2 regions of the Paenalkalicoccus suaedae genome follow, and region 2 is predicted to be linked to the other one. Evidence: predicted binding sites of a transcription regulator. Region 2 holds the regulator's gene; the other holds the start of a gene.
What was found. Region 2 encodes NrdR, which represses ribonucleotide reductase genes. Its sites were predicted from a motif close to AACACNATATATNGTGTT; they were not measured.
Positions count from the first base shown of each region.

Region 1 (16,166 bases), 1.1 Mb from region 2:
CAACAGTTAAAAGCACAGCAAAAACAGGCGTTTTCTCTCGAATTAATAGAATGAACATGGTTGATGCCAAACAGATTCCAATTATGGAAAGTGCATTCACCGTTACCCTCCTTACTTGAACAAAAAGACGGATTTAATCGTTTGAAATAACTCCTCAATTGCAGAAGCTACCATGATTAATACAATAACGAATGCCAGTAAAGTTACCCAATTGGCTATATCCTCTTTGCCCATTTGTTTTAAAATGGTGTGAATCATTGCAACAACGATTCCGATTCCAGCAATCTGAAAGATGAGTTGAACATCGTAGTACATGTAAGGCTCCTTTCTATTAAAGAAGAAGTAAAATCACCATCATCCCTCCTAATACGCCAAAACTTCTATAGACTGTTGCATACTTCTCCTTTTCTGTATATGCGTTGGTCAATCGCTCTTTTACGGAATCCTTCATTAGCTCTGCGTGTTTATCGTGATTCACTCGATCGTACTTACCTAAGTAACGACCTATTTGCAGGAGGATATATAAATCCTTTTCTTTTAAATCTGTTTTTTTCCCCCAGGCTATCAACTCTTTCTCCCACAATTCAGCAAATAATTCGTGCTTACATTGTTGAAGATTACGTGATAGTTTGAAGAAAAAGCTTGCGTTTACCTCTTTCGTTTTCTTCGCCAACTCTTCACAAATATGTAAAATTGGCTTTTGATTATACGATATTTCTGCTGTCATATAAGAGAGAATGAATAGCCAATCTTCTAGTAGAATGCATCGCTTGTCCAACCTTTTAGCGAATTCTAGGCCGATCACGCTACACGTAAGCATAATGAGGCTTGCACCAATTAATGTACTCATGACTTTACCTTAATCAATGTGCTTGTTTTGTTTGCGTCTAGTTCAACGATATAAGCAAAAGCTTGGTTGCTAAGTAGCTCACCTATTGATTTTCGCTTTTTCACGTCTTGGACGTCCCTTCCATGAGCACTTGCCCAAACAGTAACACCAGCAAAACAAGCTTCTTGAATAGCTTCTTTATCTTGAGTAGATCCGATCTCATCCACTAAAATGATAGATGGACTAAGTGAACGAATCGCCATCATAATGCCGATTGCTTTTGGGCATCTGTCTAAAACATCTACATGGGGCAATGTGTATACGGACTTCCCTTCAGACATAGCAGCTATTTCTGAACGTTCATCTATAATCGTCAAAGAATGAATATACTGAGATGCACACGCCTGTGCCATCGCTCGTAAAAAAGTCGTTTTACCGGAGCGTGGCGGACCGATTACTAGCGTACTCGGCCATCCTCGTTTTTTTAACATATGGATCACAGCACTTTGATGCAGGTTTGTCTCTTTTGCAATTCGGATATTTATTGAACTAATGGTACGTATCCCTTTATAGACACTGTTATCGATGATGACGCTACCTGCGAGACCGACACGATGGCCTCCTTTTAACGTAATGAAGCCCTGTTTGAGCTCATCTTCTAATCGATAAAACGAATGATTACTTATTTGAGATAAACAAAGCTCAATGTCTTTTTCTGACACGATAAAGGGTAGGGAGTGGTTTAGCGGAACTAATATTGGAGGGTAACCAACTCTCAATCTGATCTCTTCGATTTGAAGTAGCTCGTCCTGATCAAGGGTTTGAATATATGCCTGAAGGTTATGTGGTAGGACATCTAATACTTCCTCCATGATACTTTCCACCTCCTCTTACCTTCACTCTATGCGCGATGAGAAAAAGCATGTCTTTAAATAATAGGATGGTAATAGAACTCACTTACGGAGACTGATTAACGGGCACTTTTAATCACACTAGCATGAATGCTCTTAAAAACACGTAAAAGCCCGTTTACCAAGATTGGTTAACGGGCTTTTACACATAGTTGGTTACCTGACTTTATGGATAGCTATTTTCTTTTATGTGCTAAAGTTGAATGCTGTTTAAAAGCATAAAAAAGGCTAAGGCATGCTGAAAATAGCTGCCTTAGCCTTTTATTTTAAAAAGTGAATGATCACCTACGCGCGAGAGACATATTTTCCTTCGCGAGTGTCAATAATAAGAACGTCTCCTTGGTTAACGAAGAAAGGAACTTGAACCGTTAGACCAGTCTCAAGAGTCGCAGGCTTCGTACCACCAGATGCTGTATCTCCTTTAATTCCTGGCTCTGTTTCTGTTACTTCAAGCTGAACCGTGTTAGGAGGCTCTACCCCAAGGATCTCTGTACCATACTGAAGTACACTTACTTCCATGTTCTCTTTCAGGAAGCGAAGCTGAGATTTGATTTGCTCTGTGCTTAATTCGATCTGCTCATAGCTAGACGTATTCATAAACGCATGCTGATCACCGTTAGAATATAGATACTGCATTTTACTATTTTCAATGTGTGCTTTTCCTACTTTTTCACCTGCGCGGAAAGTTTTTTCTTGAATACCACCGCTTCGAAGGCTTCTAAGCTTCGTACGCACAAAGGCTGCACCTTTACCTGGTTTTACGTGTTGGAATTCTAATACGGACCAAATATCATTATCTACTTCAATTGTTAATCCTGTCTTTAAATCGTTTACTGAAATCATGTTGATTTCCTCCTATTTATTAATTATTCACCAAGAATAAGTAGTTCTTTTGTTGAGTTTGAAAGAATGCGATTACCATCCTTCGTAATTAAAATATCATCTTCAATACGAGTACCACCAAGTCCAGATACATAGATACCAGGCTCAACAGTTACGATCATACCTTCTTTTAGTACGTTATTGGATTTAAATGATAATCCAGGAGCTTCATGTACTTCCATACCAAGTCCATGACCTGTTGAATGACCAAACTGCTCCCCATATCCTTGCTCCTTAATATAATCTCTCGTAAGGGCATCTGCCTCTACTCCAGTTAAACCAGGCTTAATACCGTTTACTCCTCTAAGCTGCGCTTCAAGAACAATATTGTAAATGTTACGAAGCTCGTCAGACGGTTCTCCAATTGCGACTGTTCGTGTAATATCTGAGCAATAACCTTTGTAGTAGGCACCAAAGTCTAACGTGACAAGCTCACCACGCTCCATCACTTTATCGCTTGCAACTCCGTGAGGTAAAGCAGATCGGTATCCAGAAGCGACGATAATATCAAAGGATGATGAGACAGCTCCTTGCTTTCTCATAAAGAATTCAAGCTCATTAGAAATATCAATTTCTTTTACGCCAGCTTTGATGTAAGACTGAATGTGTGAGAATGCCTTATCCGCAATGTCTACTGCTTCTTGGATAATGGAGATCTCCTCGTCTGTCTTAATTTGACGCAAATTCTCTATTAGTCCGCTTACTGGAACGAGTTCTGCCTCTACTGTTTTCTTAAAAATGCTAAAATGAGAGTAACTAACGACGTCTTGTTCGAAGCCTAATTTTGAGATACCTAACTCTTTTGCTTGCTTGGCTACTTCTTCAAAAATAGAAGCTGTATGTTTAACGATCGTAAACCCTTGTGCCTGCTCGTTTGCTTGGTCTGTATATCTAAAATCAGTGATGAGTCTCGCTTCGTTTTTAGATAGTAGCGCAATACCAGCAGATCCTGTGAATCCAGTTATGTACTGTCTGTTAACAGGGCTTGTGATAATCATTCCATCAATAGAATGTTCATCAAACTGACTTCTTAATTTATCGAGCTTTGTCATGCCTCATTCCCCCTAATTAAATAGTCAATCGCCATGATGTATCCATCAAACCCAAATCCACTTATTTGACCAATACAGACTGGGGCTGTTACGGATGTATGACGAAATTCTTCTCGCTTATGGATATTTGAGATATGTACTTCTATGGCGGGTATGTCTACGCTTGCAATAGCGTCTCTAATAGCATAGCTATAGTGAGTAAACGCTCCCGGGTTAATGATAATCGCGTCCGCCGACGCTTCATGGATCCAATTTATCAGTTCCCCTTCTACATTTGACTGCCTACAGACAATCGCCGCCTTATGTTGCTTTGCGTGTTCGGTCACTCGTGATTCAAGGTCCTCTAATGTATCGGTACCATAGACATTAGGCTCTCGTTTGCCTAAGCGGTTTAAGTTAGGTCCATTTAATAGTAGAATATTCATAAAACCCTCCGAATCAATAAACAACGTCTAATCAACTGTCACAACGAACATTTTACCATAGCTCCTCTTTCTTGGATAGCTCTTCGGATTTCAATCTCTCATGATAGTCAAAAGATACCGAGTATCCGACGAATAATCCGAATACAATATAAAGACATAACGTTGTCACAATCGAATGAAAGCTCATAGATAAAATACCTTTTATTGCTGGGAAAAGAGGACTAATAAACTGAAAGATGATAACCCACAGTATAACTCCGTAGAAGACTCCTGCGGTTGGGCCTTTAAATCGAATAAATAATACCCTGTATAGAAATGCGGCGCCTATACCTAATATTCCGTTTAAGAATACGCTAATCCACTCACCTAATGCAGTTGGTTCAAATTCTTCTGACATCCACATAGAAATAGTTAACCCTGGTCCTACTTCTGTAAAATGAAAATAGTATGCTGCATATCCAAGTAAACTAAAAAACAGCCCACCAAATAGACCGATCAATGTTACATTCATAGGGAAAGAAATTATTTGCTTTTCCACCTTTATCACCTCTGACTATACTATCTGCAAGAGTGGAAATTACTATACGTAGATTGCATAATTACGTGTAAAAGATAATCTTTTAGGGAATAGTAAGTTTAGAAGTAGGCAGAAGAAGGTATTGGGCTAATTCTTATCGAATTATGTATATAGAGATCGTCAATCCTTCACGTTTTACAATACGAGTGATCATCATGGAGGTGTATGGTATGAAAAAGAAATCATGGGGGCCTGTCGTAGTAGTTATTTTGGGTTTTGCACTATTGGGAATTGCGAATAACCCTTGGAGCTTCATTACATCTATTTTTCTTGCAATAGGATTTATTGCAATCCTTTATTTTGTTTTTACGAAATTCCTTCAGCCACGAATGATGGGTGGTCGTGATCAAGCTCCTTACCGAGCAGCTGTAGCAGCTCAAAAACAACCGCCTACAAAGAAGAAACCAACATCCTTAAAAGCAAAACAAAAGGAACGAAAAAAGAACTCTCAGTCTAAGCCTATCATGCGTCGTCAATCGGACGTTAAGCTGACTGTCATTGAGGGAAAAAAGAACAAGAAAAAGAGCCGAGCATTATTTTAAACGCTTGGCTTTTTTCTTTTATATAAAGGAGGGAGATGCATGTTAGGGACGGTTTATACGACCCACGTTTGGTCTGAAGCATTGTTTATCATCTGGCTTTTAGTAGCTGGATATATATATATTGCAAAATATAAACGTGCAGGCTTTGAAGTACTTTATTTAACCATTCTTTCTCTTTCAATTGGTTACGCTATTTTACTTTATTTCCCGGCTTTCGCAACTGCCACTGAGAGTGTTCCATTTACACACCCTCATATCCAAGCAACCATGACACTACTTGCATTTCTATTTCCTTTAATCGAAAAACGCTCGACTGGCTTCATTTTATTATTCATTGCATTAGCTATTAGCCTCTTATATTTATTTGTCTTTCAAGCATCCGTATTCTCCATTGCATTTGGGATCTTAATCGGCGGTTTTATAAGCTTTGTTTTTTATCGTAATCTAGATTGGTTAGGCTCCATGCCAGAACCCCTGGTTTTAGTCTTTGCGATCATACTCCCCGTATTTTTAATGCTTTTACTTGCAGGCATGCCATACTTAATTCTCTTGCCTGGTATTTTACTTGGTGCTGGAATCGGATATACGATAGAAAGATATAAGCTTCGCCTTGAATTAACCTTCGATGCTAAGAGTGCCGTTATTGGTTTTTCACTAATTGCAGTTCTAGTGGTTCCACTTCTTTATTTTCTTCGTCCTGCCATTGCACATATTCCTTTTATGGAATTAAGTATAGGAATTGTTATTGGCTTTTGGATGATGTTTATTGTTCCATTTGTACTCCTGCTACTAAACCTTGCTACTAAGCAAGGAAACGAACATACAATCAGTTAATGGTTATAACCAGTTTTTATCCACCAAAAACTCTTTAGCTGCCTTTTCTCCCTCTAAGAATAACGAGAGTCTCTCTTTTTCTGTGAGCGAAAAGGCAGTAGCTTTTACATCTGCTACTGGAATGAATATTACATTCTTAGCAAAAGCTTCGTCTACATATCGCTGATCATGCGCTCTTCTCATCGTTTCGATTATTGCTTGAAGTAGCTGTAAGCCATTATCAATAACGGCAGGTTCCATTGTTTTATTCGATACGAGTTGCATCCCAATTACAGGTCTTTTTCGTTCCTCCCATAGTCTATTCTCAAAAAGCCACATCGGAAAGTTACTTAACACTCCTCCATCTACAATCCACGAGTTCCCCTTTTTCCCTCTAAGTAGAACAGGCTCAAAAAAGAAAGGAAGACTACAGCTCATCCTAATGGCTCTTGCAATTGGAAAAGAGTCCGGGTCGATTCCATAGTCAGCTAAATCATCTGGGAATACGATAAATCGTCCATTCGTTAAATCAGATCCGACAATTTTCAGTGAATCTTTTTCTACATCTCCAAATGTCCGAATCCCCTTCTTTTTTAATTTATCTGCAATCCACTTTTCTAATGCATTTCCTTTATAAAGACCCATGTATTTATATACTTGCATCCATTTTAACCATGGTGTTTTTACTGCCTGCGGTCTTGCATCTAATAACTCTTCTCCCTTTAATTCATAAATGATGGCATTTAATTCGTGAGGCTTATACCCTGCAATGATAAGTGCAGCGGTAAGTGCTCCAGCACTTGTACCTGCAGCGCGCTTGACGTAAATCTGACGCTTCACCATTTCTTCCAATGCCCCAGCAAACGCAATTGCTCTGACTCCTCCACCTGCAAATACTGCATCTACCAACACTTTTTGCACCCCCTCACAAAACAAAAAGCTTTGCACCCATATATATGAGTACAAAGCTTATCCTAGTCTTTATTTTCATTATCTTTTTGTACATTTCTTAATTGATCTAGCCTCGAGGTATCCTCTTCAAAGTATTGAACTAAGTCCCCAATTCGATCAATCGCTTCCCAGCTAAGATGATGTTCGATTCCTTCAACATCAACATAAATCCTTGCATCATCAACTCCTATAATCCTCATGAATTCCTCAAGAAGTTCATGACGATATACGAGGCGCTTTCCTATTTTTTTACCTTTAGATGTAAGCATGAGTCCACGATACTTTTCGTATACAAGGTATTCGTTAGCATCAAGCTTTTGGACCATTTTAGTCACTGAGGAAGGATGGACCTCGAGCGCATCTGCTATGTCCGAAACTCTTGCGTACCCCTTTTCATCAATTAGTAAGTATATTCGTTCTAGATAATCTTCCATGCTAGGTGTAGGCATTCATCTTCCTCCAAGTTATAGCTTGTACCATTAGTATACTATACTTGCCTTTTGGAATACAGGACGAGGTTGGTAAAGATTTGCCTCGAGAAGCGCAGTCAAACGCCTTTGCCTATTAGCATATCACTTAGCTAATGTCGTGTAATCAAGCGTTAATAATTCATTAAAGTCATCAATAGAAGCATCAAATTCTGCTACGTTACCAAAACCATACTTTGCATAAACGAAAGGAACGTTAGCGTCCTTAGATGCATTTGCGTCTCCAACTGTATCTCCTACATAAATTGGACTAACTAGTTGATTTCGCTCTACGATAAGTTTTATATTATCCCCTTTAGGAAGACCGGTCCTTCCAGGGTTTTCGTAATCTTGGAAGAGATGACCAAGCCTATGATAATCAAAAAATGCTTCAATGTAGCCATCCTGACAGTTACTCACGATAAATAGCTTGTAAGAGGACGATAATTCATCTAGGATTTTCTCCACGTTAGGATAGAGGGCTCCTCCACGTTGTCTTATATACCCATTCTCCGCTTTTCCACATTTCTCGAGTAAGGAAATCTGCGCTTGCTCCTCTAATTCTGGGAACAGCTTCTTACCGATATCTGTCATTGTCAGACCCATGGTGTCCTCAAAATCATGACGAGTTACTTGCTTCTCTGTATGGTCGCTCTGCTTTAGTGTCTCATTCCAAGCAAGTATAACTGTGTCAATAGAGTCCCAGATTGTACCATCTAAATCAAAAATAATACTGTCTGCCATTATTAGTTCCTCCTTGTGCATCTGATTGTCATTTACTACTAGTGTTGGTATACGAATCTATCTCGTTTCTACTCCATTCTACCAAGGAATGATCATCGTTACATACAAAGAGGGTGAAGCCGAATATCAGCCTCACCCTCTAACAGCTTCTATTAACCTAAACGTTCACTCGATAAATCTATTTGTTAAAGGCCACACTTTAACTGGGCACTGCAGTTTGTACACGTATTACAGCCACCAATTTCTTCTACTGTCCCTTGTCTACACACTGGACAAGTATCGCCTACCTCACTACCATACGTAACGGAAGTAGATCTTACATCTTTAATGGTTTCGATCAACACTACCTGTTTTTTCTTTTCATCGACTGCTTCGCCACCAGTTAAATCGACCGCGTAGCTATCGTTTTCTTCTGCTTTTAGCGTTAATACTTGAGAGTCACGGCTACCATCTACGTAAACCGTACCACCTTTAGCTCCTCCACGATACAAACGCTCGTATACGCTCTTTACTTGATCGACCGTATATCCTTTAGGTGCGTTAACAGTTTTACTTAATGAGCTATCCACCCATTTTTGAATCACACATTGCACGTCCGCATGCGCTTCTGGAGATAGATCCATACTAGACACAAACCATTCAGGTAAATTATTTGGATCTGTCTCAGGATGATTATCTAAGTAGCGTTGTAGAATTTCAGCTTTCACCTCAATAAATTTACCTAAACGACCGCTTCTAAAGTAAGAGAAGGAGAAGTAAGGCTCGAGTCCAGTTGAAACTCCTACCATCGTTCCTGTAGACCCTGTTGGTGCAACAGTTAATAAATGAGAGTTGCGGATACCCTGCTCAAGAATTCCTTGTTTGATATCCTCAGGCATCTTTTTCATATAACCAGTTTGCGTAAATTTCTCACGAAGGTGAGCTGTTTCTTCCTCGTTGCCACCGACTAAATAAGGGAATGAGCCTTTTTCTTTAGCAAGCTCAACACTTGTGCGGTAAGCAGTAGTTGCAATTGTTTCGAAGACTTTGTCTACTAGCTCGTTCCCTTCATCTGATCCATATACAGTCTCCGTGTGGATGAGTAAATCGTGAAGTCCCATAACACCTAATCCGACACGTCGCTCTCCTTTAGCCTGCTTCGTATTATCCTCGAGGAAGTAAGGAGTAGCATCAATAACGTTATCTTGCATTCTTACTCCAGTTGCTACCGTTTGCTTAAGCTTCTCAAAATCTACCTGCTTCGTTGTTAAATCAGCCATTTCAGAAAGGTTCACCGCAGCTAAGTTACAAACAGAGTAAGGAGCTAATGGTTGCTCTCCACAAGGATTTGTCGCGACAACCTTTTGACCATATGCTTGCGCGTTCGTCATCTCATTTGCATTATCAATAAAGAAGATTCCAGGCTCTGCAGAATACGTCGCACAAACATTTATTAAATTCCAAAGCTCTTTTGCTTTAATAGATCGATATGTGCGAACTCCAAACCCAAGTGCTTCCCACTCGCGAACGTCACCGTATTCCTGCCACTCTCTATTATAGGCTTTCATTTCTTCTGCTGTGTAGTTCTCTACATCAGGGAAGCGAAGTGCATAATCTTCGTCCTTTTCAACAGCTTCCATGAATTCCTTTGTAATACAAACAGAAATATTTGCTCCTGTTAGGAACTCCGCATTGTTAACGGAGTACGTTCCCCCTGTGCGGAGCTTTTCTTCTGCATCTCGAATAACTTTTGGATCAAATCCACCCTGTCCTTCAATATGCTTGTAGTTTACGATGCTTTGATACATTGCTTCTTCAATCTCCGTGAATGGAGTAAATTTCAGCTTGTCCGAGATTAATTCACGAATTTGTCCATCCTCCGTGTTTTCTAGTAGGTAACGTAAGATACGAGGATTTTGCATTTTAGATATAATAAATTCTAAGATATCAGGATGCCAGTCTGCGAGCATAATCATCTGGGCACCACGTCTTGAGCCGCCTTGTTCAACTAAGTGAGTAAGCTTTGCAATATCGTCAAGCCAAGATACCGACCCAGATGATTTGCCGTTTACCCCTCTCGCAAGTGTATTACGAGGTCTTAGTGTAGAGCCATTTGTACCAACTCCGCCACCACGACTCATTATTTCCATTACTTGCTTACGGTGATCAGAAATACCTTCTCTAGAGTCTTCAATAAAAGGCATGACGTAACAATTGAAATACGTAACGTCTGTTCCTGCTCCTGCTCCGTAAAGAACTCGTCCTGCGGGGACAAAATTCATATGCACTAGCTCGTGATAAAACTTTTCAAACCACTCTTGTCTTGTATCTTCTTCCTGCTCCACGGATGCAAGTCCAAGGGCGTTACGCTTGGCGATTTGCTCGTAGTATACTTCAAGCGGCTTGTCGATTGTTGCAAGCGGTCGCTCTACGATACCAGTTCGCTTCTCTTCTGGATCATCTAATACGGCTTGGAATTCTTCATCGACAGCAATTTTAGCTTTACTTTCCGTCCAATCAACCTCGACTACAAATCCATATCCACGAGCTGGGAACTTAGGGTCTGATTTAACGGTTAATACGACAAAATCGCCCTCTTTTAGTGTCTTTTTTTCTGTGTCCTTAAACGTGTAGCGATCTAACATAACTAAACGTGATACCCCGCTTTGTTTACGGTGCATATCGGGTGTAATAGGGAACACCTGCGGAAATTGCTCAATATCTTTATTTAGTTGCTCTACGTTAATGCGTTTTTCTGACATAAAAGTTGTCATGTTTCTTCGCTCCCTTTCCATTCACTTACTACTATCGACCATGAAAAAAGCTACATATTGTGTTGTAGATATACTTTATCACAATATGTAGCGTCTGTATTTAATTTTATACCACTTCTTATAGCTTTGTAAACACTAATGAAGGGGAATTATTATTTTCATTTTCTTTCATAGGAATAGACAAATTATTCCTCTTGTCGCTGTAAGTACGAGTCTTATCTTAGCACAATTTGAAGAATACAAGAAAGTAAAAAACACTCAAAATGAGGGTGAAATAACTTATTAGCTCATGATAGATTAATTTCTCTCATTATTTTAGCCATTACTACGTTATTTACTCTCAGCCATTTTAATATTTGTAGGTCCATGCATCAGAGCGATATTTTTTCTCTGCTAAATGATGCACCTCATCTTCTTGCTCTCGTGTTAACGCGTAGTCTACTAACGAAATATTTAGTGCTCTCTCAAACCCATCGCGAAAAGCCTGCTTCATCACTGAGATTGACGGTGTTACTTCGAGCAAATCACATATTGGCGTTGCCTTCTTTTTAAATCCCTCCTGCATGCGTTGCCTTAGTCGCTCATTTTTAAATTTAAACATATCAAACAGCTTTTCTTCATTGATAGAACGAATGATCGACCCGTGTTGTAGTACAACTCCGTTTTGCCTAGTTTGAGCACTACCAGCAATTTTACGACCGGCTACCACCATTTCGTACCAGGAAGGTGCATCAAAGCAAACTGCTGACCTCGGATTCTTTAATGCGTCTCGCTCTTCTTGTGTCCGTGGGATCGAAAATTCAGCATCTAGTCCTAAATCACGGAACCCTACTAAAAGTCCTTCTGAAAGAACACGATAGGCCTCTGTCACGTGAAGCGGGATCCCTTCGTGGTCTTCTGAAACGATAATGCTATATGTAAGTTCATCTTCATGTAATACAGCTCTTCCACCAGTTGGTCGTCTAATGAAGCCAACCTCATGCCGTTTCACAGCCTCTAAATCAATATCTCGTTCTACTCGTTGGAAATAGCCGAGCGATAAGGTTGCCGGGTCCCATTCATAAAAACGGATTGCCGGTGGAATCTTGCCTTCACGATGCCAGTCCATTAGTTTTTCATCCAGAGCCATATTGTAACTAGGCTCTTGCTTTTCTGAATCTATAAATATCCATTTATCCAATTACATCCAACTCCTTTGCCCCCTCATTTTACATCATCGAGAATTTATACGCAAAACAAGTCTCTACCCATTGCATGATGGCTGATTTATGTATATCATTTGAAGTGGATATGTAATTATAAAGGAGTGGCAGTATGCTTTGGGTTTATATTGGAATCACCTTATTGTTAGTGGCATTTATTTTATTTAGACTTAAAAAGCCTAGCTTTTTAACCACCATTGAGCAAGAAGAGTTTACGAAGAACTATCGTAAAGCGCAGTTAATTGATGTTCGTGAAGAGCGAGAGTTCCAAACTGGACATATTTTAGGCGCAAGAAACATCCCTCTTTCCCAGCTTCGTATGCGTAACACAGAAATCAGACCGGATAAACCAGTATACCTGTACTGCCAAAACGGCTCTCGTAGTGTACAAGCATCTAAAATTATTAACAAAAAACGTGGCGCTGAAGACATTTATATGTTAAAAGGCGGCTTCCGCAAATGGTCAGGTAAGATCAAAAAGTAAACACGTACGTTGGATAGAACTAATGTAAAAGGGCTGGGACAAAAGCAATCATTTTGTTCCAGCTTTTTTGCGTTGAGTGACGTGCGGTTAATTGGGGAGGGGGGTTGATTATCCGAAAACTTGCTTCGATTATCCACTTTTGCCTTTGCATTATCCGAAAACGCGCTCCGATTATCCGCTTTTGCCTTTGCATTATCCGAAAATACGCTCTGATTATCCGCTTTTGGCCTTCCATTATCCGAAAACATGCTCCGATTATCCACTTTTGCCCTTCCATTATCCGAAAATCCACTTTTCTCCTTATACTAGACACCACATACAAGCATCAACAAATAAGCCGAGACAACCTTCAATCGCGTTTGTCTCGGCCATATTATTACTGTTCTACTAATTCTTTTTCTTTTTCATAACGCAGAATTGGCTTTCTTGCAGCTGTCGTTTCGTCTAAACGTCCAATGACAGTCGTATGAGGTGCTTCTTGCACAACCTCAGGAGTTTCCTCTGCTTCTTTGGCGATTTGAATCATGGCATCACAGAATTCATCAAGAGTCTCTTTAGACTCTGTCTCCGTCGGTTCAATCATTAGACATTCCTCTACGTTAATAGGGAAGTAGATCGTCGGTGGATGATACCCAAAATCGAGTAAACGCTTTGCCATATCTAACGTTCTCACACCAAGCTTTTTCTGACGCTTCCCTGACAAAACAAACTCGTGCTTACAGTGTTGCGTATAAGGAGCATCAAAGTAAGGCTCTAAGCGTCTAAACATATAGTTAGCATTTAAAACAGCATAGCGAGAGACAAGTCTTAGACCCTCTGCTCCCATCGTGCGAATGTACGTATATGCGCGTACGTTGATACCAAAGTTACCATAAAAAGGCTTCACTCGTCCGATTGTCTCATCACGCTCATAATCAAGGAAGTACGTGCCGTCCTTCACATCAACAACAGGTGCAGGTAGATAAGGAATTAAATCCTTTTTAACACCTACAGGTCCAGATCCTGGCCCTCCGCCCCCGTGAGGAGTCGTAAATGTTTTGTGTAAGTTTAAATGAACGACGTCAAAGCCCATGTCTCCAGGACGACTAATTCCTAAAATGGCGTTTGAATTGGCACCATCATAATAAAGCTTCCCGCCAGCTTCGTGAATAATCGCTGCCATTTCTTCAATTTGACGCTCGAATAAACCTAATGTATTAGGATTCGTTAACATAAGTGCTGCAGTATCATCTCCTGCAAGCTCGCGCAAGTGATCAAGATCTACTAGGCCTTCTTCTGTCGACCTAACTGTCACAGCGTCAAATCCAGCTACAACAGCTGAAGCAGGGTTCGTACCGTGCGCAGAGTCAGGTACGATTACCTTTGTGCGCTTTGAATCATTATTCGCTTCATGATACGCTCTGATCAGCATAAGCCCTGTCCACTCTCCATGAGCACCTGCAGCTGGTTGAAGCGTCACTTGATCCATTCCAGTGATTTCCGCTAATGACTCCTGCAGGTAATACATAAGCTCTAAAGCTCCTTGAAGCTGTGACTCATCTTGATAAGGGTGAATATGAGCAAACCCTGGCAAACGAGCCATGTCTTCATTAATTTTTGGATTGTACTTCATCGTACACGAGCCTAGTGGATAAAAACCAGAATCAACACCGTGGTTACGCTTAGATAGTGCCGTATAGTGTCTTACTAGCTGTAACTCGGATACTTCAGGTAGCTCCGCATCATCTGTACGTATCATCTCTTGTGGTAAAAGTTCTGATAACGAGACTTCTTCCGTGTCCATTTCAGGTAAACTATGACCGATACGTCCTTCCTTACTCAACTCAAAAATAAGTGCTTGGTTTTTCATGCCACAACCTCCCCAAGTGATGCCACTAGCTGATCAATTTCCTTTTTCGTTCGAAGCTCTGTCACGGCTAAAAGCATGTGACCTTCCTTCTCTGGATAAAAACGAGCTAGATCGAATCCTCCGATAATCCCTTTTTCAAACAGCTCTTGATTCACTTCTTTCACAGAACGCTTCACGTCAATGACAAACTCGTTAAAGAATGCCCCCGTTGTCACAACAGGTATACCTGCCGCTTCAAGCGCACGCTTGGCATAATTCGCCTTCTGAATGTTTTGCATCGCCATTTCTTTTAAGCCTTGTTTCCCAATTGCACTCATAGCGATAGAAGCACCAAGAGCGTTAAGCGCCTGATTTGAACAAATATTACTAGTCGCTTTTTCGCGTCTAATGTGTTGCTCGCGTGCCTGCAGAGTTAACACAAAACCTCTTTGTCCCTGGTCATCTGTCGTTTGGCCAACTAGTCGACCTGGTACTTTCCGCATTAGTTTTTTGGTGACAGCAAAATAGCCGCAGTGCGGTCCACCTAACTGCATCGGAATTCCGAACGGCTGAGCATCCCCAACAACTACATCTGCACCAAATGCTCCTGGCGGCTTTAAAACACCAAGACTTAGAGGATTGGAGGAAACAACGAGGAGGCTCTTCTTTTCAGAATGAGCAATTTTCTCAATCGCTGCTAAATCTTCAACTTCTCCTAAGAAGTTTGGATATTGAACGACTACACAAGCAGTGTCATCGTTATATTTTGCCTTTAAGTCCTCAAGGGAAGTTTGTCCGTCCTTTTCGTCAATCTCAATAACCGTTAAGCTCTGGCCAGAAGCATTCGTTTTAAGCACCTGACGCGCTTCGGGATGAACAGTTTTTGAGACAAGGATCGTCTTCTTTTTCGTTTCAGCAGCACTCATCATTGCTGCCTCTGATAAAGCTGTCGGACCATCATACATAGAGGAGTTCGCTAAATCCATTTGCGTCAATTCAGCAATCATCGTCTGAAATTCAAAAATCCCCTGTAGCTCTCCTTGTGAAATCTCCGGTTGGTAAGGAGTATAAGCTGTAAAAAACTCTGAGCGCAGTAGCATATGATTGACAACAGAAGGAATATAATGCTCATAGACACCAGCCCCTAAAAACGAGGGGAACTCTTTGACATGCGTATTTGCTTGAGCTAGACGGCTCATCTCTTTAACAAGTGCGGTTTCGTCCAAAGCTTCCTGTAGCTTTAAATCACCCTTAAATTTGATGCTGTCTGGAATATCCTCAAATAATTCATCCAAATTTGATACTCCGATAGTTTGCAGCATCTCTTTCTCATCTTGCTCAGTTAGTGGTAAATATCGATAGCGATTCATGATGATCCTCCTCTTTAGTTCTTCTCACGCTTATAAAATGGTGTAGCGACAACTTTTGCCTTCAAACGCTTTTTACGAACCTGCACGTCTACTTCCGTTCCAAGCTCTGTGAACACCGTCTCAATTAATGCAAGCCCAATATTCTTTTGCAAAGTAGGAGACTGCGTGCCTGACGTGACAAAGCCAATTTGTCTATCATTGTGATAAACCTCGTAGTCGGTTCTTGGAATTCCTTTGTCAATCATCTCGATTCCGACAAGCTTTCTTTGAAGCCCCTCTTCCTTTTGTTGCTTTAATGCCTTCTGCCCAATAGCAGCAGGCTCTTTTTCTGTTTTT
Region 1 is NZ_CP041372.2:1,498,877-1,515,042, reverse strand. It holds gene spoIIIAD (stage III sporulation protein AD) at 1-100, opposite strand, end outside; gene spoIIIAC (stage III sporulation protein AC) at 112-315, opposite strand; gene FLK61_RS08205 (stage III sporulation protein AB) at 332-850, opposite strand; gene FLK61_RS08200 (AAA family ATPase) at 847-1,701, opposite strand; gene efp (elongation factor P) at 2,026-2,583, opposite strand; gene FLK61_RS08190 (M24 family metallopeptidase) at 2,607-3,674, opposite strand; gene aroQ (type II 3-dehydroquinate dehydratase) at 3,671-4,099, opposite strand; gene FLK61_RS08180 (YqhR family membrane protein) at 4,152-4,637, opposite strand; gene FLK61_RS08175 (SA1362 family protein) at 4,847-5,218, shown strand; gene FLK61_RS08170 (hypothetical protein) at 5,258-6,052, shown strand; gene FLK61_RS08165 (patatin-like phospholipase family protein) at 6,056-6,943, opposite strand; gene mntR (transcriptional regulator MntR) at 7,006-7,431, opposite strand; gene FLK61_RS08155 (HAD family hydrolase) at 7,555-8,193, opposite strand; gene FLK61_RS08150 (vitamin B12-dependent ribonucleotide reductase) at 8,379-10,946, opposite strand; gene FLK61_RS08145 (lipoate--protein ligase family protein) at 11,296-12,075, opposite strand; gene FLK61_RS08140 (rhodanese-like domain-containing protein) at 12,261-12,632, shown strand; gene gcvPB (aminomethyl-transferring glycine dehydrogenase subunit GcvPB) at 13,009-14,481, opposite strand; gene gcvPA (aminomethyl-transferring glycine dehydrogenase subunit GcvPA) at 14,478-15,830, opposite strand; gene gcvT (glycine cleavage system aminomethyltransferase GcvT) at 15,845-16,166, opposite strand, start outside.
Region 1: a site for NrdR is predicted at 10,993-11,010, ahead of FLK61_RS08150 (vitamin B12-dependent ribonucleotide reductase). Genes of this name have one in related genera too.

Region 2 (16,166 bases):
AAAAATGGCGTGTACTACTTTGATCCGAGTGTGACGGAAAGCGACGCGTTCCAGGCTTGGGCGGAGGACGAAACGAAAGAAAAGTTTGTCTTTAATGCAAAGCGTGCTGTCGTGACGCTTGGTTGGACTGGTGTGCGCGTTGAAGGCGTTGCGTTTGATATGCAAATTGCGTCGTATTTATTAGATCCATCTGCAAGCTCACATGATATTTCGGATATCGCGAAGCGAAAAAAGGGCATTCAAGTGCAGGACGATGAAGTGGTGTATGGCAAAGGGAAAAAGCGTCATGTACCGGGCACGGACGAGCTTGCGCAACATCTAGGTAGAAAAGCGAAAGCGATCTTTGAGCTGCAGGACGAGCTACAGCGCGAGCTTGAAGAGAATGAGCAGCTGGAGCTGTTAACCGAGCTTGAGATGCCACTATCGGTCATATTAGGACGCATGGAGCAAAACGGCGTTGCCATTGATCAAGAAGCGCTCAAAGCGATTGGGGAAGATCTCTCTTCGAGGCTTGCTACCATGGAAGAGAAGATTCACGAGCTTGCAGGAGAGTCCTTTAATATCAATTCACCTAAACAGCTTGGCGTGATTTTATTTGAGAAACTTGGACTACCTGTCCAAAAGAAAACGAAGACAGGCTATTCGACATCTGCAGATGTGTTAGAAAAGCTTGAGAGTGAGCACGACATTGTCAAAGAGATTCTTTTATATAGACAGCTAGGCAAACTGAACTCAACGTATATTGAAGGATTGTTAAAGTCTGTCCATACAAAAACGAGCAAGATCCATACGATCTTTAATCAGGCGATTACCCAAACGGGACGACTTAGCTCCACGGAGCCGAACCTGCAAAATATTCCGATCCGTTTAGAGGAAGGACGTCGCATTCGTCGCGCATTTGTACCAGAAGAGAAGGGCTCTATTATTTTAGCAGCCGATTATTCCCAAATTGAGCTGCGCGTATTGGCTCATATTTCTCAAGATAAGGGATTGATTGAGGCATTTAAGAATAATATGGACATCCACACGAAGACGGCAATGGACGTCTTTGGCGTCACGGCTGATGAAGTAACAGATCTGATGCGTCGTACGGCTAAGGCGGTAAACTTTGGGATTGTGTATGGGATTAGCGATTATGGCTTGTCTCAAAACCTCTCGATCACGCGTAAGAAGGCGCAGGAGTTTATTGATAAATACTTTGAAAGCTATCCTGGCGTGAAGGATTATATGGAGTCAATCGTTGATGAGGCGAGAGAGAATGGCTTTGTCACCACGATGTTAAAGCGTCGTCGCTACTTGCCTGATATGACGAGCCGTAACTTTAATTTGCGAAGCTTTGCTGAGCGAACAGCCATGAACACGCCGATTCAAGGTAGTGCTGCGGACATCATTAAAAAAGCCATGGTTGATATGGCGCATGCGATGGAAGAGAAACAGGTACAATCGCGCATGCTCTTGCAGGTGCACGATGAACTGATTTTTGAAGTGCCCAAGGACGAAATAGAAGTGATGCAGGATCTCGTGAAAAAAGTGATGGAAGAAGCCGTTGCATTAGATGTGCCTCTTACAGTTGATGTGTCATCAGGTGACACATGGTATGACGCAAAGTAAGCAGGAAGGGGAGAAAGGCAGTGCCAGAATTACCAGAGGTTGAAACCGTTCGCCGAACGCTGTCCGGCTTAATCGTCGGAGAGAAGATAAAAAAGGTGACGGTGACATTAGCGAGAATTATTATAAAGCCTGAGGATATTCAGGAATTCGAAACGATGCTTGAAGGACAAACCTTTCAAGCATTGCATCGTAGAGGAAAGTTTTTGCGTTTAGAGCTTGACGATTACACGTTAGTTTCTCACCTACGAATGGAAGGTCGCTATGGGGTCGTAGAAGCGGATGAAGAGGTAGATAAGCACACGCATGTGCGATTTACGTTTGAGAGTGGGAAGGAGCTGAGGTACTCTGACGTGCGTCAGTTTGGAACGATGCACGTGTTTAAAAAGGGAGAGGAGTTAACGGAGCTCCCACTGAAGCAACTAGGGCCAGAGCCATTAGATGCGGACTTTAATGCGAGCGTATTGAAAGACAAGGTGAAGCGGTCTCAGCGTGCGATTAAGACCGTGCTGTTAGATCAGACAAAGCTTGTAGGTCTTGGGAATATTTACGTGGATGAGACGCTCTATCGGTCGCGCATACACCCAACGACTCCTGCAAATAGCTTAACGGATAAGGAGTATGAGGAGCTCGCGCATCATATAAAAGCGACTCTACAAGAGGCGGTTGACCTTGGCGGATCCTCGATAAAATCGTATGTGAATGGGCAAGGAGAGATGGGAATGTTCCAACAAACGCTCGCTGTTTACGGACGTACTGGCGAGCCTTGTCATCACTGCGAAGCGTCGATTATTCGATCCGTTGTGGGAGGTCGCGGTACGCATACGTGTCCGGTTTGTCAGCCGATTCGCACATAAAAGCCCAAATCTCATATAGTAGTCTAACGAATGAAGGAGGGCTATTATATGATGATTCTCCTGGCTTTGGCGGTCAGCTTAGATAGTTTTGGAGTAGGATTTACGTACGGCTTGAGGAAAATGCGTGTGCCATTTAAATCGATTCTTGTTATTGGTGCTTTTTCCGGCGTGGCTGCTGGCGTCGCCTTTATCGTTGGACGTAGTCTGTTTCAATTTATTTCACCAACTGTCGTGAATCAAGCGGGAGCCTATTTATTGCTAGCCTTAGGAATTGTCGCGCTCTTACAAGCATCGCGACCAAGTGAGCTTAAAAAACATGAGATGACGATTCCTTTTTTCGGGCTAGTGGTGACCGTTCTTCGCACGCCAATGCAGGCAGATATGGATAAGTCAGGGTCAATCAGCGTACGCGAGGCCTGTCTGTTAGGTACAGCATTAGCGCTCGATGCAGCAGGAGCTGGTGTCGTTGCTGCAACACAACACTATTCGTGGATCTTCCCAGTGATTGTTGGAGGACTGTGCGTGCTCTTTTTAACGTTAGGAAAGGGACTAGGATTACGGTGTGAAAAAGCGTTAGGCTTCGCAACCTATATTCCGGGACTGCTTCTTATTTTATTAGCATGTTTAAAATTGTAGCTGGAGGTGACCGCATGATTATCGGATTAACGGGCGGAATAGCGACAGGTAAAAGTACGGTCAGCAAGATGTTTGAGGAGTTTGGTATTCCAGTAGTCGATGCAGATATTATTTCACGTGAAGTCGTGATGCCTGGCAAGGTAGCTTATCAGGAGATTGTCGACCATTTCGGTGAGCGCGTTTTACTCGAGGATCGAACAATCAACCGGCCAGAGCTTGGCAACATCATTTTTTCCGACGAAAAAGAACGGCTTGTGCTGAATGACATCGTGCATAAAGAGGTACGGAAGGAGTTACGTGCCAAAGCAGAGGCGCTTCTAGAAGAGGGACATACGCACGTGGTGATGGATATCCCTTTATTAATCGAAAGTGAGCTGTACTATTTAGTTGATACAGTTGTTGTTGTGTACATACCCGAGGGGGAGCAGCTCGAACGCTTAATGCGCCGCAATGATTTTACTGAGGACGAGGCAACTAGTCGGATCCGTTCGCAACTCTCGATTGAGTCAAAGCGAGAGAAGGCGAATGTCGTCATTGACAATAGCGCTACGTTGGCAGAAACGAAGGAGCAGGTGCGGCAGTTTTTAGCGAGTCTTGAAGCGAGTAAATAGTGGCAAACTGCCACATACATAGCGAGGCTGGGACAAAGGGATGAAGATTCTTTTGTTCCGGCTTTTTTGTGTGGTGAGGTTGAGTAATTCGTTTTGGGGCGTTGGTTATCCGGATTAGGACTTCGATGGATTATCCGAAAATAAGCTTCGATTATCCGAATATCAGTATGGATTATCCGAAAATAAGCTTCGATTATCCGAATATCGGTATGGATTATCCGAAAATAAGCTACGATTATCCGAATATCAGTATGGATTATCCGAATATCGGTATGGATTATCCGAAAATAAGCTACGATTATCCGTTTCCGTCCCGTCCCTTACATGATCCGACTACGGCCTCCTATTCAGCCGCTTCTTTCTATTGAATCCTCAAGAATTAGCAATTCCTCGATTTTCTATAATTATTTGAAGAAAAATGTCGGCAATTCCCAATTAAATGATAGTCATAATAAATAATTATGTTATACTTATTGTGGGAAATAAATTATTAAGTATATCATTATTAAAGGGGATGTCTGTATGCTTCGAATCGCAATTAATGGTTTTGGACGAATTGGTCGAATGGTATTTAGGAAAGCAATATTAGATGAACGGGCGGAGGTTGTAGCAGTAAACGCTAGCTATCCTGCGGAGACACTCGCACATCTAATTAAATACGATTCCGTACACGGGACATTTTCAAAAGAGATAAAGGTAGAAGAGGATGCATTAATCATTGATAATAAGCGTATATTAATTTGTCACGTGAGGGAGCCTGAGGCACTTCCGTGGAAAGACTTACAGGTAGATATCGTCGTAGAGGCGACTGGTAAATTCCGCTCGAAAGAAGAAGCGGGCAGACACCTCACAGCCGGAGCGAAAAAAGTTATTATCTCAGCGCCTGGTAAAGACGAGGACGTTACTATTGTGTATGGAGTAAATGAAAGCGCGTACAAAAATGACGTGCATCACGTTATCTCGAACGCATCTTGTACAACGAACTGTCTCGCACCGATTGTCAAAGTACTCGATGATGCGTTTGCGATTCAATCTGGGATGATGACAACAGTCCACGCGTATACAAATGATCAGCAAACGCTTGATAATCCCCATAAGGATTTGCGTCGAGCGAGAGCATGCGGACAGTCGATCATTCCAACTACAACTGGTGCAGCAAAAGCGATCAGTTTAGTGCTTCCTCATTTAGAAGGAAAGCTACAGGGTCTCGCGCTACGTGTGCCTACGCCAAACGTTTCTCTCGTCGATTTAGTGCTTGATGTGGAAAAGAAGGTAACGGTCGAAGAAGTAAATGACGTATTAAAGAAAGCGGCGCAAACAAGTATGGACGGTATTTTAGGGTATACAGAGGAGCCCCTTGTATCCGTGGATTTTGTTGGAGATGATCGTTCCGCAATTATCGACGGCCTTTCGACAGCTGTTTACGGCAAGCAAGTGAAGGTGCTCGCATGGTACGACAATGAGTGGGGCTACTCATGTCGCTTAATGGACCTTGTCTATGAAGTCGGAAAGCAAATGAGCGCAAGCGAGTATGCGCTTACGATTGACAACTAAATCCTATTAATTTAAAAAAATGTTTGCATTGCACTCGTATAATTAGTATACTATCCCCTGTAATGTTCGTTAAAAAGCATGGGTAGGCACTTTGATTATGTAAAGGGTTAGGACCTCTTTGGACTAACTTTCCCCCAGTAATCGTGTTTCCTTTCTGCTTATGAAGACATGATAATTATTGTAAAGGGGGATACGTTCATGGATACAATGGGTAGACACGTTATTGCGGAGCTTTGGGAATGTGATATCGATAAGCTTAACAATATGGACTACATTGAACGTGTATTTGTTAATGCTGCACTAGAAGCTGGTGCAGAAGTAAGAGAGGTTGCTTTTCATAAATTCGCGCCTCAAGGAGTTAGTGGAGTAGTTATTATTAGTGAATCACACTTAACGATTCACAGTTTCCCAGAGCACGGTTATGCGAGCATTGATGTATACACGTGTGGGGATCGAATTGACCCTAACGTCGCTGCTGATTATATTGCACACTCTTTAGAATCTAAAAAGTCTGAAGTAGTGGAGCTTCCACGAGGAATGGGAGAAATCACATTAAAACCTCGTCAGGAAAACGTTTATTCTAAATAATTATGAAGGCCCCTCGCACACGTGCGATGGGCTTTTTTCGTCGTTGAAGGTATGTTAGAAATACTGTTCTAGGGGAGATTGCTGGCAGTTTTGTCTAAAAAAGCGAGAAAGCGGCGACTTCAAAAATTGGTCTGTATTATTTCTTTTTGTACCTTACTTTAACTTGGTTCCGCGCTTTTTCTCGCTCGTTCCGCGTTGGTTCTGGCAACTTGCGCATTATTTCTCATCGTTTATGCGTTACTTCTTTTTTTAAACTTACTTCAGCAAAGTTCCGCGCTGTTTCTCGTTTGTTCCGCGTTGGTTCTGGCAACTTACGCCTTACTTCTTGTCAATTTCGCACTATTTCTTTTGCGGAGTGGTTCCTCTAAATAGAAGGTTGCTAGCTGTTAAACATTCCGTAACCGTAGGAGACCCGGAGCGGCTGGTGCGGAATACCCGTGTAGCTTTTTCGTGAAGCGAAAATCCTTTCAGACGGCCTCTGGACGACTGAAATAGTTGAGCAAGCAACACAGGTATGAAGCGCCCGACGCGCAGGGGCGCCGAAGGTGCCTGCCCTTGAACTTGAACTACACGAAAGAAGCATGCTCTAAAACTTCCCCTAACTACCGATGTGTGACGCAGACTCCCCCTATTTTCTCAGAAGAAAATCACGAAATCGTCCACCACACATATCTCCTCCTCCCAAACCATGGATTTACATTGAATAGTTGCCTGTTTCTTGCTATCCTTAAGGGGGTGAGGTGTCTAATATGGGAATAAAACAAACGTTAAAAAAGATGGTTAGTACAAAAGTAGAAACTCATGAAAAGCATGAGGATGAAACACTGCAAACGCACTATTACAAAGCACTAAAAGACAAAGTTATTGAAGAGATTGAGGCACTTCTAAATAAAAAGCAAGGCTACGAGGTTGCGTCGATTTCAGAAGAGCACGGGGAAATGATCGTAAACATTAAAAAAGGAAGAAAAGCGTTTATGGTTATTACCGTAATTATGGTTCGACCTTTCCGCACAGCGGTTGATTTTTCGATCCAAACGGAGACGTTTATGTTCAGTGATTTTGGTCACAGCGCAAAGCTTGCTCGTGAGCTTTACAAGGAATTAAACGGACGATTAACGTTTATTGGAACCGGGCTTGGAGAAGAGAGCTCTTCAAGAGGGTAGGGGGAGTTAGAAATGAAATGTCCACAATGCCAGCATAATGGAACGAAAGTTTTGGACTCTCGTCCTAGTGATGAAGGAAGAGCGATCAGAAGGCGCAGAGAATGTGAGTCTTGTGGTTATCGGTATACGACATTTGAGCGCGTGGAAAAAACGCCGCTTATCGTCGTCAAAAAAGATGGAAATCGCGAAGAGTTTTCCAGAGAAAAGCTGTTAAGAGGATTAGTCCGAGCTTGTGAAAAACGTCCGGTACCGGCTGAGCGGCTTGAGAAGCTATCGGAGGACGTGGAGAAGGAAATGCGAAATCGTGGCACAACGGAAGTAAGCAGTAATGATGTTGGGGAATATATTATGCAGCATTTAGCTTCCATTGATGATGTAGCCTACGTTCGCTTTGCGTCTGTCTATAGGCAGTTTAAAGATATCAACGTTTTTATTGATGAATTAAAAGAACTAATGGAACGAGATAACGGCACGTCTTGACGATGAAAGAGAATGTGTGGAAGGGCGCTTCGACTCTTCCACACATTCTCTTTTCCGTGAACGTGAGGGGGGAGAGGTTTGATGCAGCACTGGAAAGAAATACTGCCATCCCATCATTATGTCGCCTACACACACGATAAGGCGTACATGATCGACTATGAAGTATTAACGCTACTCTATCAGCCATTAATTGGCTCTGTTGCATTTAGTCTCTACATGACACTACTTGCGGACGTTCAAAAGCAGGCTGGCAAGCAAATCAAAAGAAGCCATAAGCATCTTATGCTTTACACAGGCCAGCCACTAAACATCCTCTTCGAAGAGCGTAAAAAGCTTGAGGCCATCAGACTTTTAAATGTGTACAGAAAACAGGTAGAGGAAGAATATGAATATTATTACGAGCTACTACCACCTATGTCACCGAAGGAGTTCTTCCAGGATGACTTTTACAGCGTGTTTTTATATAACAGACTAGGCAGTAAAGAGAATTATTTGGAGCTTCGCTCTCATTTTTATCAAGAAGAGCCTAACAAAGAAGGCTTTGAAGATGTGACGACAGCATTTGATGCAGCATTCTCGTCTATTCACCCTTCCGAGCTACAGGCGTCTTCACCAGAGATGAAGGAGATTCTAACGTCTAATCAAACGTTTAGAGGCAGGTCCAATGAGAGAGAGTCGCAACAATTTTCTAAAACAATCGGAGAGGTAATAGAGGAGCTCCCGAGCTATGTAAATAAAAAGAGCGTTAGTGAGCAGGCGGAGACGATTGAGCAGTATATGTTCTTGTATCAGTACTCGGCAAAGGATATGGCGTTTGCGATACAGGAAGCGATGCTCCACACAGATGAATTGGATATGAAGGAGCTCCAAAAAATTGCGAAGCGAAAGTATTATGTGACGGAGGGGCAAACCCCTCCAATGCTCGGATTGAGACAGCAGCCGCATGTGCTTCGAACGAATAGTGGTCAAGAGTCGGAAGAGGACGGCATGATTCACTATTTCGAAACGACATCGCCACTTGAATATTTGCATTCACTGAGCGGTGGAGCGAAGCTATCTGAAGGGGACATCTCTATCGTTGAGCGGCTTATTGCAGAATATAAGCTACCTCCAGGCGTGGTGAACGTTCTCGTTGATTATTTATTTACCGTTGATGATAAGAAGCTTTCAAAAAATCTGGCATTTAAAATTGCGGGCCACTGGAAGCGGAAGAAAATTGACCGTGTCGCGGATGCGATGGAGCTTGCACGTAAAGAATATGAGGACCGGAAAAACTTTAGTCAAAAAGGAGCTCCCAAAAAAGCGCAGGTTAAAACAGAGCTTGTGCCAAAGTGGATGGAAGCAGAGGATACAACCAATAAGCAGGCAGCCTCTACTTCTAACACAAACACGGAGGAGCCTGTTGGGAATGACAAAGAGCTTTTAGAGCAACGTCAAAAGGCAGCGCTACTTCGTGAGCAATTAAAAGAAAAGAAACGACGAAGGGAGGAAGGCTAAATGGATCCGATCAATAAGCCACTGCGACAGTTCGCTAATGACAGACTAGGAGAGCGAATGGAGAAGATGCGTGCGGATATTTTGCAGGACCGACGTGTGCAAGCATTTATCGAGGATAACGAAGAATGGGCCCAGGAGAATCTAGAAGCAGGACTAAATGAACTTTACCAATACAAAACGCAGTGGCATAACTGCGATCATTGTCCAGGGCTTTTTGAGTGCCCCAACTTAGTTAGGGGCTACCAGCCTAAGCTCGAAGTTGTTCGCAATAGCCTCCAGGTTACCTATGAGTCGTGCTCGCTAAAGCGAAAGGACGATGAGCGTAGGCGCCAGGCTTCCTTCATTCAAAGCTTATATATTCCTAAAGAGATGACAACGGTCACCTTCGATGATTTTTATGAGGAATCTAGCCGTATGGATGCGTACACGACAGCCTTGGAGTTCTGCTCGTCTATTGCTCCTGGTGAAAATGGAGAGGGACTCTATATACATGGATCCTTCGGTGTTGGTAAAACGTTTTTAGTTGGAGCGATCGCCAATGAGCTTGCCGATCAAGAAGTACGCACCATGCTCGTTTACACACCCGATTTTTTACGAGAGCTAAAGAGTGGCATCTCCGACGGCTCGTATCAAGCGAAGCTCGACATGATAAAGAAAGCACCTGTGCTTATCTTGGACGACATTGGAGCAGAATCCATGTCCCAATGGGTAAGAGACGATATACTAGGGTCGTTGCTTCAGTTTAGAATGATGGAGAAATTACCGACCGTATTTACATCTAACTTTAACCTAGAAGAGCTCGAAATCCACCTTTCTCAAACGAATAGAGGTGGCGTAGAGCGAGTGGATCAGCTGAAGGCTCGGCGAATTATGGAGCGCATTAAGTATTTAAATAAAGAAATTGAGATGAAGGGCAATAACAAACGTCAGACGCCGTAACTCTCGCAATTTACCATATAGATATGATAGGATAATAAATGAAGCCTACTGGATTGGGGGACGTACGTATGAGCATTGACGATATTTTAAGTCGTGCACGAAGCGGAGAGCGACTATCAGTCGAAGACGCGATCCGTTTATACGAGAGTGATGAAGTCGAAAAAATGGGTGAAGTTGCAAACGAAATGATGCAAAAATTCCATCCAGAACCAGAGACAACTTTCGTAATTGGTCGAAACATTAACTATACAAACTTCTGTGATACTTATTGCCGCTTCTGTGCATTTTACAGACCACCGAATTCGAAGGAAGGATACACATTAGACGATGATGTGATCTTCCAAAAGATTCAAGAGACATTAGACGTAAACGGTACAGAAATTTTAATGCAGGGTGGAACAAACCCGAACCTACCATTTAGCTACTATACAAATCTGCTAAAAGAGATTAAGAAGCGCTTTAACATTACGATGCACTCTTTCTCTCCAGCAGAGATTTACAAAATGGTAGACGTTTCAGGTCTTACGCTTGAGGAAGTTCTTCGTGAGCTTCACGCAGCAGGCCTTGATTCTGTCCCAGGTGGAGGTGCGGAGATTTTAGATAACCGCACGAGAAGACGCATTAGCCGTCTAAAAGGCACGTGGGAAGAGTGGATTGAGTGTATGAAGACAGTCAAGAAGGTCGGCATGCACGGAACAGCAACAATGGTAATTGGTTTTGGCGAGACATTCGAAGAGCGCGCGCTTCACTTAAAGCGTGTACGTGATGCACAGGACGAGACAGACTGCTTCTTAGCATTCATCTCATGGACTTTCCAGCCTGACAACACAAACATGAAGGGTGAAAAAGTAACTCCTCGTGAGTACTTAAAGAACCTAGCTATCTCTCGAATCTTCTTAGATAACATTCCAAACTTCCAATCTTCTTGGGTAACGATGGGACCAGAAGTTGGTAAGCAATCTCTTTCTTACGGATGTAACGACTTCGGAAGCACAATGATCGAAGAAAACGTTGTTTCTGCCGCTGGTGCAACGCACAAAGTAGATACTAACTTAATCCTTCGACTCATTCGAGAAGCGGGTAAGATTCCGGTACAGCGTAACACGAAGTACCATCACCTGCATGTGTTTGAAGAAGGCGAATCGGTAGAGAAAGACTTTATTATGCAAAACTAATCATTGTTTATGGAGCGCTCCTTTGTGGGGCGCTTTTTTTGTTTGCTGTGGTTTTAAGATCAAGTTCAAGTGCGGGCACCTTCGGCGCCCCTGCGCGTCGGGCGCTGCATACCTGTGTGGCTGGCTCAACTATTTCGACCGGCCAAATCAATGGCCGATCGAAAGGATTTTCGCTGCGCGAAAGTGCTACACGGGTATTTCGCACCCGCCGCTTAGGGTCGCCTGCGGTTACGGGATGTTTAGCAGCTTACTTCTTTTTTTAGTAGGTCAAGTTCAAGGTCAAAAGCAGGCACCTTCGCCGCCCCTACGGTTACGGAATGTTTTAAATTTACTTCCTTTTATTTAAAAGATCAGTTCGTAAAAGAAGTATTTTGCAACCTCCGAGAAGTAATGCATAAATTGCCAGAACAAACGCGGAACGAGATAGAAACAGCACAGAACATAAGGGAAGTAAGTCGCAAAAAAGAAGAAACACGTGTTTTCAAAGAAATATGCTGCAAAAGCAAAAGACTAAACTAATAATAGTAAAAGTCTACTATTACTCAAATTGATTTTTACTAATTAAACAAACTATCCTCTATAGAAGCACAAGAGCAGGCAGACTCGGAGGACATTCGGAGACAATCCATAGGGAAAAGAGGTCGTTGAGATCCCGCAGTAGGCGTCAAGGAGGAGACGACAGTCGACTCCTGCCGACGAGGAAGCTCAACGACCGGCCCTATGGATGTCGTAGAGTGTCCGCAGAGCTGACTGCTCTTACTCTCCTAAACAATTAAACCTGTAAGTAACTGTTTGGCTCTTCATCGATTCAGCTCAAAGAGCTGAGGGGCTTAGAAGTAACTGTTTGGCCCTTCATCAATTCAGCTCGAAGAGCTGGGAACTTAGAAGTTACTAGTTAGCACTTGATCAACTAAAGCTCGAAGAGCTGAAGAACTTGCCTTTGACTAGTTAGCTCTATATCATCCTAGCTCGAAGAGCTGAAGAACTTGAACGAAACGAAAAAAACACTCATACACCGTACCTCCACCCATATACATGTACTACTTACCAAAAGAGCTTTGCAATCGACGTCAGCAAGAGAGGGACAATTGCCTAATTTCTTGTTTACGTATCTGGGGGGAGTGTCTTTGCTTGAGATCATGATAGAGAGCGTATCGACACGCCGTTATTTTAAACAATTGCTCCATAACAGTGGCGTGCCCTATGAAATAAATGAGGATTGTGTATGTATTGATGAAACGAACTGCCGCAGTCAAGAGGATAAAAATCGTCTGACTACCTTACTAATGAATACAACGATTGCGAGCTATTTTCCTGAGCTATGCGAAACCATGTTAAAGGAGCTTTATCACATTCACCATGACCCTGAACGTGCGTCGATTATTGCCATTATTAAACGTTTTTTTTACTCCACTGATATTGTCTCAACAAAAGCTTCCTCCTTAACGATCTTAGATTGGCAACGTATTGTGAACCATGCCCTGACGCCCTTTGTCAAGAATGGACAACGTATTGGGCTAGAGGCATTCCTCTTGTTTCGACTAAAAGAGGTAAAAGAAAGGCTCATTTATGTCATTGAAGAGGCGATTGACGAGCATCATTTGGAGATGGACTATCAGCAGATGGTGAATACGTATCGGTGTTATATTAAAGAGACTGAGCCGAAGGTTGCGACGGTGCATGTGGAAGTAGGAGAGACGGTAACGTTTTACAACAAGTCGATGCATAAAGTACCTTTGAGGGATATTTATTTATGGTCGAGGGCGATTCCTATCTCGGACAAGGAGTTACCGATTAATCAGCGCGTCATTACACCACTTGTTGGCATGGCCCCACTTGAGGTTATTGTGGACAAGACGTGTGATGATTCCTTGTACCATACCTTACAGCTAATTTTTGAAGAGAGATTAAAGACGTCGACTAAAAGTTGGACTTGATTTATTCGAGCAGCATGCTTATAATACGCTCTATAAGCATATATTGCACATGCATAGATGAGGACATGTTTGACGTCAATTGACAGCAAAGAGAGGGAGATGGTCGCTGAGAGTCTCCTCTGTACAGGACATCAAATACCACCTCGTAGCATTCATTCGGAAAGTCCTACGATTAGTATGAATGGACGTGCCTCTACGATACAGAGATGAACGAAGCAGACAGGTTGTCTGGAATAAGGGTGGAACCACGATTTCACACTCGTCCCTTTCTATAGAGGGAGGAGTGTTTTTTGTTTGCCTAAAAAACCTCTCCCCTCTTTGTGAAACATATAAATGAAGGAGTGTTACGATGGCAGAGCAAGTAGTACTTACGTTCCCAGATGGTGCAAAAAAAGAGTTTGCCGCTGGGGTTACAATGGAGGAAGTAGCAGGATCTATTTCTTCAGGTCTAAAGAAAAGTGCATTAGCAGGTAAAGTAAACGGAGAGCCAATCGATCTTAGAACTCCGATCCAAGAAGACGCTGCAATTGAGATCTTAACATACGATACAAAAGAAGGTATCGATGTATTACGTCACAGTACGGCTCACTTGTTAGCGCAAGCAATTAAACGTATTTATTCTGATCATGAGGTAAAGCTCGGAATTGGTCCAGTCATTGAAGAGGGCTTCTATTATGATATTGATATTGACGTTAATTTAACGACCGAAGACCTTCCAAAGATCGAAAAAGAAATGAAGCGTATTATAGATGAGAATTTAGAAATTAAGCGCGTCGAGGTTACTCGCGAAGAAGCGATCAAGCGCTATGAGGAGCTTGGAGATGAGCTAAAGCTTGAGCTTCTGCAAGATATTCCTGAAGGAGAGACGCTTACGATTTATGAGCAAGGAGAATTCTTTGATCTTTGCCGTGGCGTTCACGTGCCATCGACAAGCAAGCTGAAGAAATTCAAGCTTATGGCGATCAATGGCGCCTACTGGCGTGGAGATAGTAATAACAAAATGCTTCAGCGTATTTACGGCACAGCTTTCCAAAAGCAGTCGGAGCTAGACGAGCACCTTCGTATTTTAGAGGAGCGTAAAGAGCGCGATCACCGTAAGCTCGGGAAGGAACTCGGAATCTTCGCGTTAAATCAAAAGGTGGGTCAAGGCTTACCGCTATGGCTACCAAAGGGTGCGACAGTAAGACGTACAGTAGAGCGATACATTGTGGACATTGAGGAACGTCTTGGTTACGATCACGTGTATACGCCAGTTTTAGGTAGCGTGGATTTATATAAGACATCTGGACACTGGGATCACTACAAAGACGACATGTTCCCAGTACTTGAGATGGATAACGAGGATCTCGTGCTTCGTCCAATGAACTGTCCGCACCATATGATGGTCTATAAAAATCAAAAGTACAGCTACCGTAACCTGCCTGTTCGTATTGCCGAGCTTGGCACGATGCACCGCCACGAGATGAGTGGAGCACTTGCTGGTCTTCAGCGCGTTCGCGCGATGACGCTTAACGACGCCCATATTTTCTGTCGCCCAGATCAGCTTAAAGAGGAATTCATTCGAGTGGTAGAGCTCATTCAGGCTGTTTACAAGGACTTTGGCATCGATGACTACTACTTCCGCTTATCCTACCGTGATAAAGAGAATAAAGAGAAGTACGTCGATAACGATGAGATGTGGGAAAAGGCGCAAGGCATGCTTAAACAAGCAGTCGATGAAATGGGTGTTGAGTACGTAGAAGCAGAAGGCGAAGCGGCCTTTTACGGTCCGAAGCTAGATGTGCAGGTAAAGACAGCTCTTGGTAAGGACGAGACTCTCTCTACAGTTCAGCTCGACTTCCACCTTCCAAATCGATTTGACTTAGCGTACACAGGGGAAGACGGCAAGGATCATCGCCCAGTTGTTATTCACCGCGGCGTCGTATCGACGATGGAACGCTTTATTGCCTTCCTTCTAGAAGAATACAAAGGTGCATTCCCAACGTGGCTTGCTCCGGTTCAAGTGCAGGCTATTCCTGTTAGTGACGTGCACATGGATTATGTGAGAAAAGTGGAGGACAAGCTCAAGCAAGCAGGAGTACGTGTCAACGTGGACGTACGTGACGAGAAGCTTGGCTATAAAATCCGTGAGGCTCAAATGCAAAAGATTCCTTATCTCCTCGTTTTAGGGGATAAAGAAATTGAGAGCAATGGTGTAAACGTAAGACGTTACGGACAACAACAAACAGAAGAACAATCGTTAGATGAGTTTGTTGAGCATATTCAACACGTAATTGCACAAAAACAGAAGTAGATCTATTGGGACTTCTCTCTATATTTTTAGAGAGGGTCCTTTTATTATAGTTATAAAGGTATATATATGGACAAATAAGGTGGATGTTATGGGAAATAGCAATTGTTGTTATAGGTATTAAAGCGTATAATGGTAGTAATAACTGGTATATGATAGAGGATGTGACGATGAGCTATGTGGCGGTCAACAAATGTGGTGGGTGATTGGATCGAAACATTTCGATTCCAGCTTGAGAAAGATTATGGCGTTATTTCAGAAAGCCTAAACGAACATTTATTCACCTTGGAAGGAATTTGGGATGCAGTTGATTCCTCCAATATGATTGCTATCTTTTCTAATCAAGGAGAGATCCTCCACGCAAACGAGACGTTTTGCAAGGTCAGTGGCTATGCAAATAAGGAGCTCGTTGGAGAAAGCTATACGATTCTAAAATCAGATAAGTATGACCCCGCGCTTTATAAAGATCTGTGCAATCATTTAAAAAACAACGAGTATTGGCACGGAGAGCTCAAAAACCAAACGAAGTCTGGCGATAACTACTGGGTGCTTGCTCGCGTATTCCCTATTTTAAGTGAGAACGGCGAAACAGCTGTATATTTGACGATACAAACAGATATAACAGAAGGTAGACTTGCAGAAGTGCAGCACCGCGTCGAGCTTGAAAAGGATTTTGCGTCTGTGATTAAACACTTACAAAATTTTGTTTTACGCGTTGTGCAAACGAATCATACATATAAAGTGAAGCTATTAGAAGGAAAGCTTGCTGAAGCGTTAAAGTTGAAGCAGCTTGATTTAGACACGCTAGATGTAAGAGACCTGTTAGGCGCG
Region 2 is NZ_CP041372.2:2,573,547-2,589,712, reverse strand. It holds gene polA (DNA polymerase I) at 1-1,611, shown strand, start outside; gene mutM (DNA-formamidopyrimidine glycosylase) at 1,632-2,465, shown strand; gene ytaF (sporulation membrane protein YtaF) at 2,514-3,101, shown strand; gene coaE (dephospho-CoA kinase) at 3,116-3,712, shown strand; gene FLK61_RS13980 (glyceraldehyde-3-phosphate dehydrogenase) at 4,235-5,266, shown strand; gene speD (adenosylmethionine decarboxylase) at 5,465-5,854, shown strand; gene FLK61_RS13970 (DUF1499 domain-containing protein) at 6,604-7,017, shown strand; gene nrdR (transcriptional regulator NrdR) at 7,030-7,497, shown strand; gene FLK61_RS13960 (replication initiation and membrane attachment family protein) at 7,579-8,994, shown strand; gene dnaI (primosomal protein DnaI) at 8,995-9,933, shown strand; gene mqnC (cyclic dehypoxanthinyl futalosine synthase) at 10,002-11,108, shown strand; gene ytxC (sporulation protein YtxC) at 12,236-13,045, shown strand; gene thrS (threonine--tRNA ligase) at 13,395-15,338, shown strand; gene FLK61_RS13935 (EAL domain-containing protein) at 15,513-16,166, shown strand, end outside.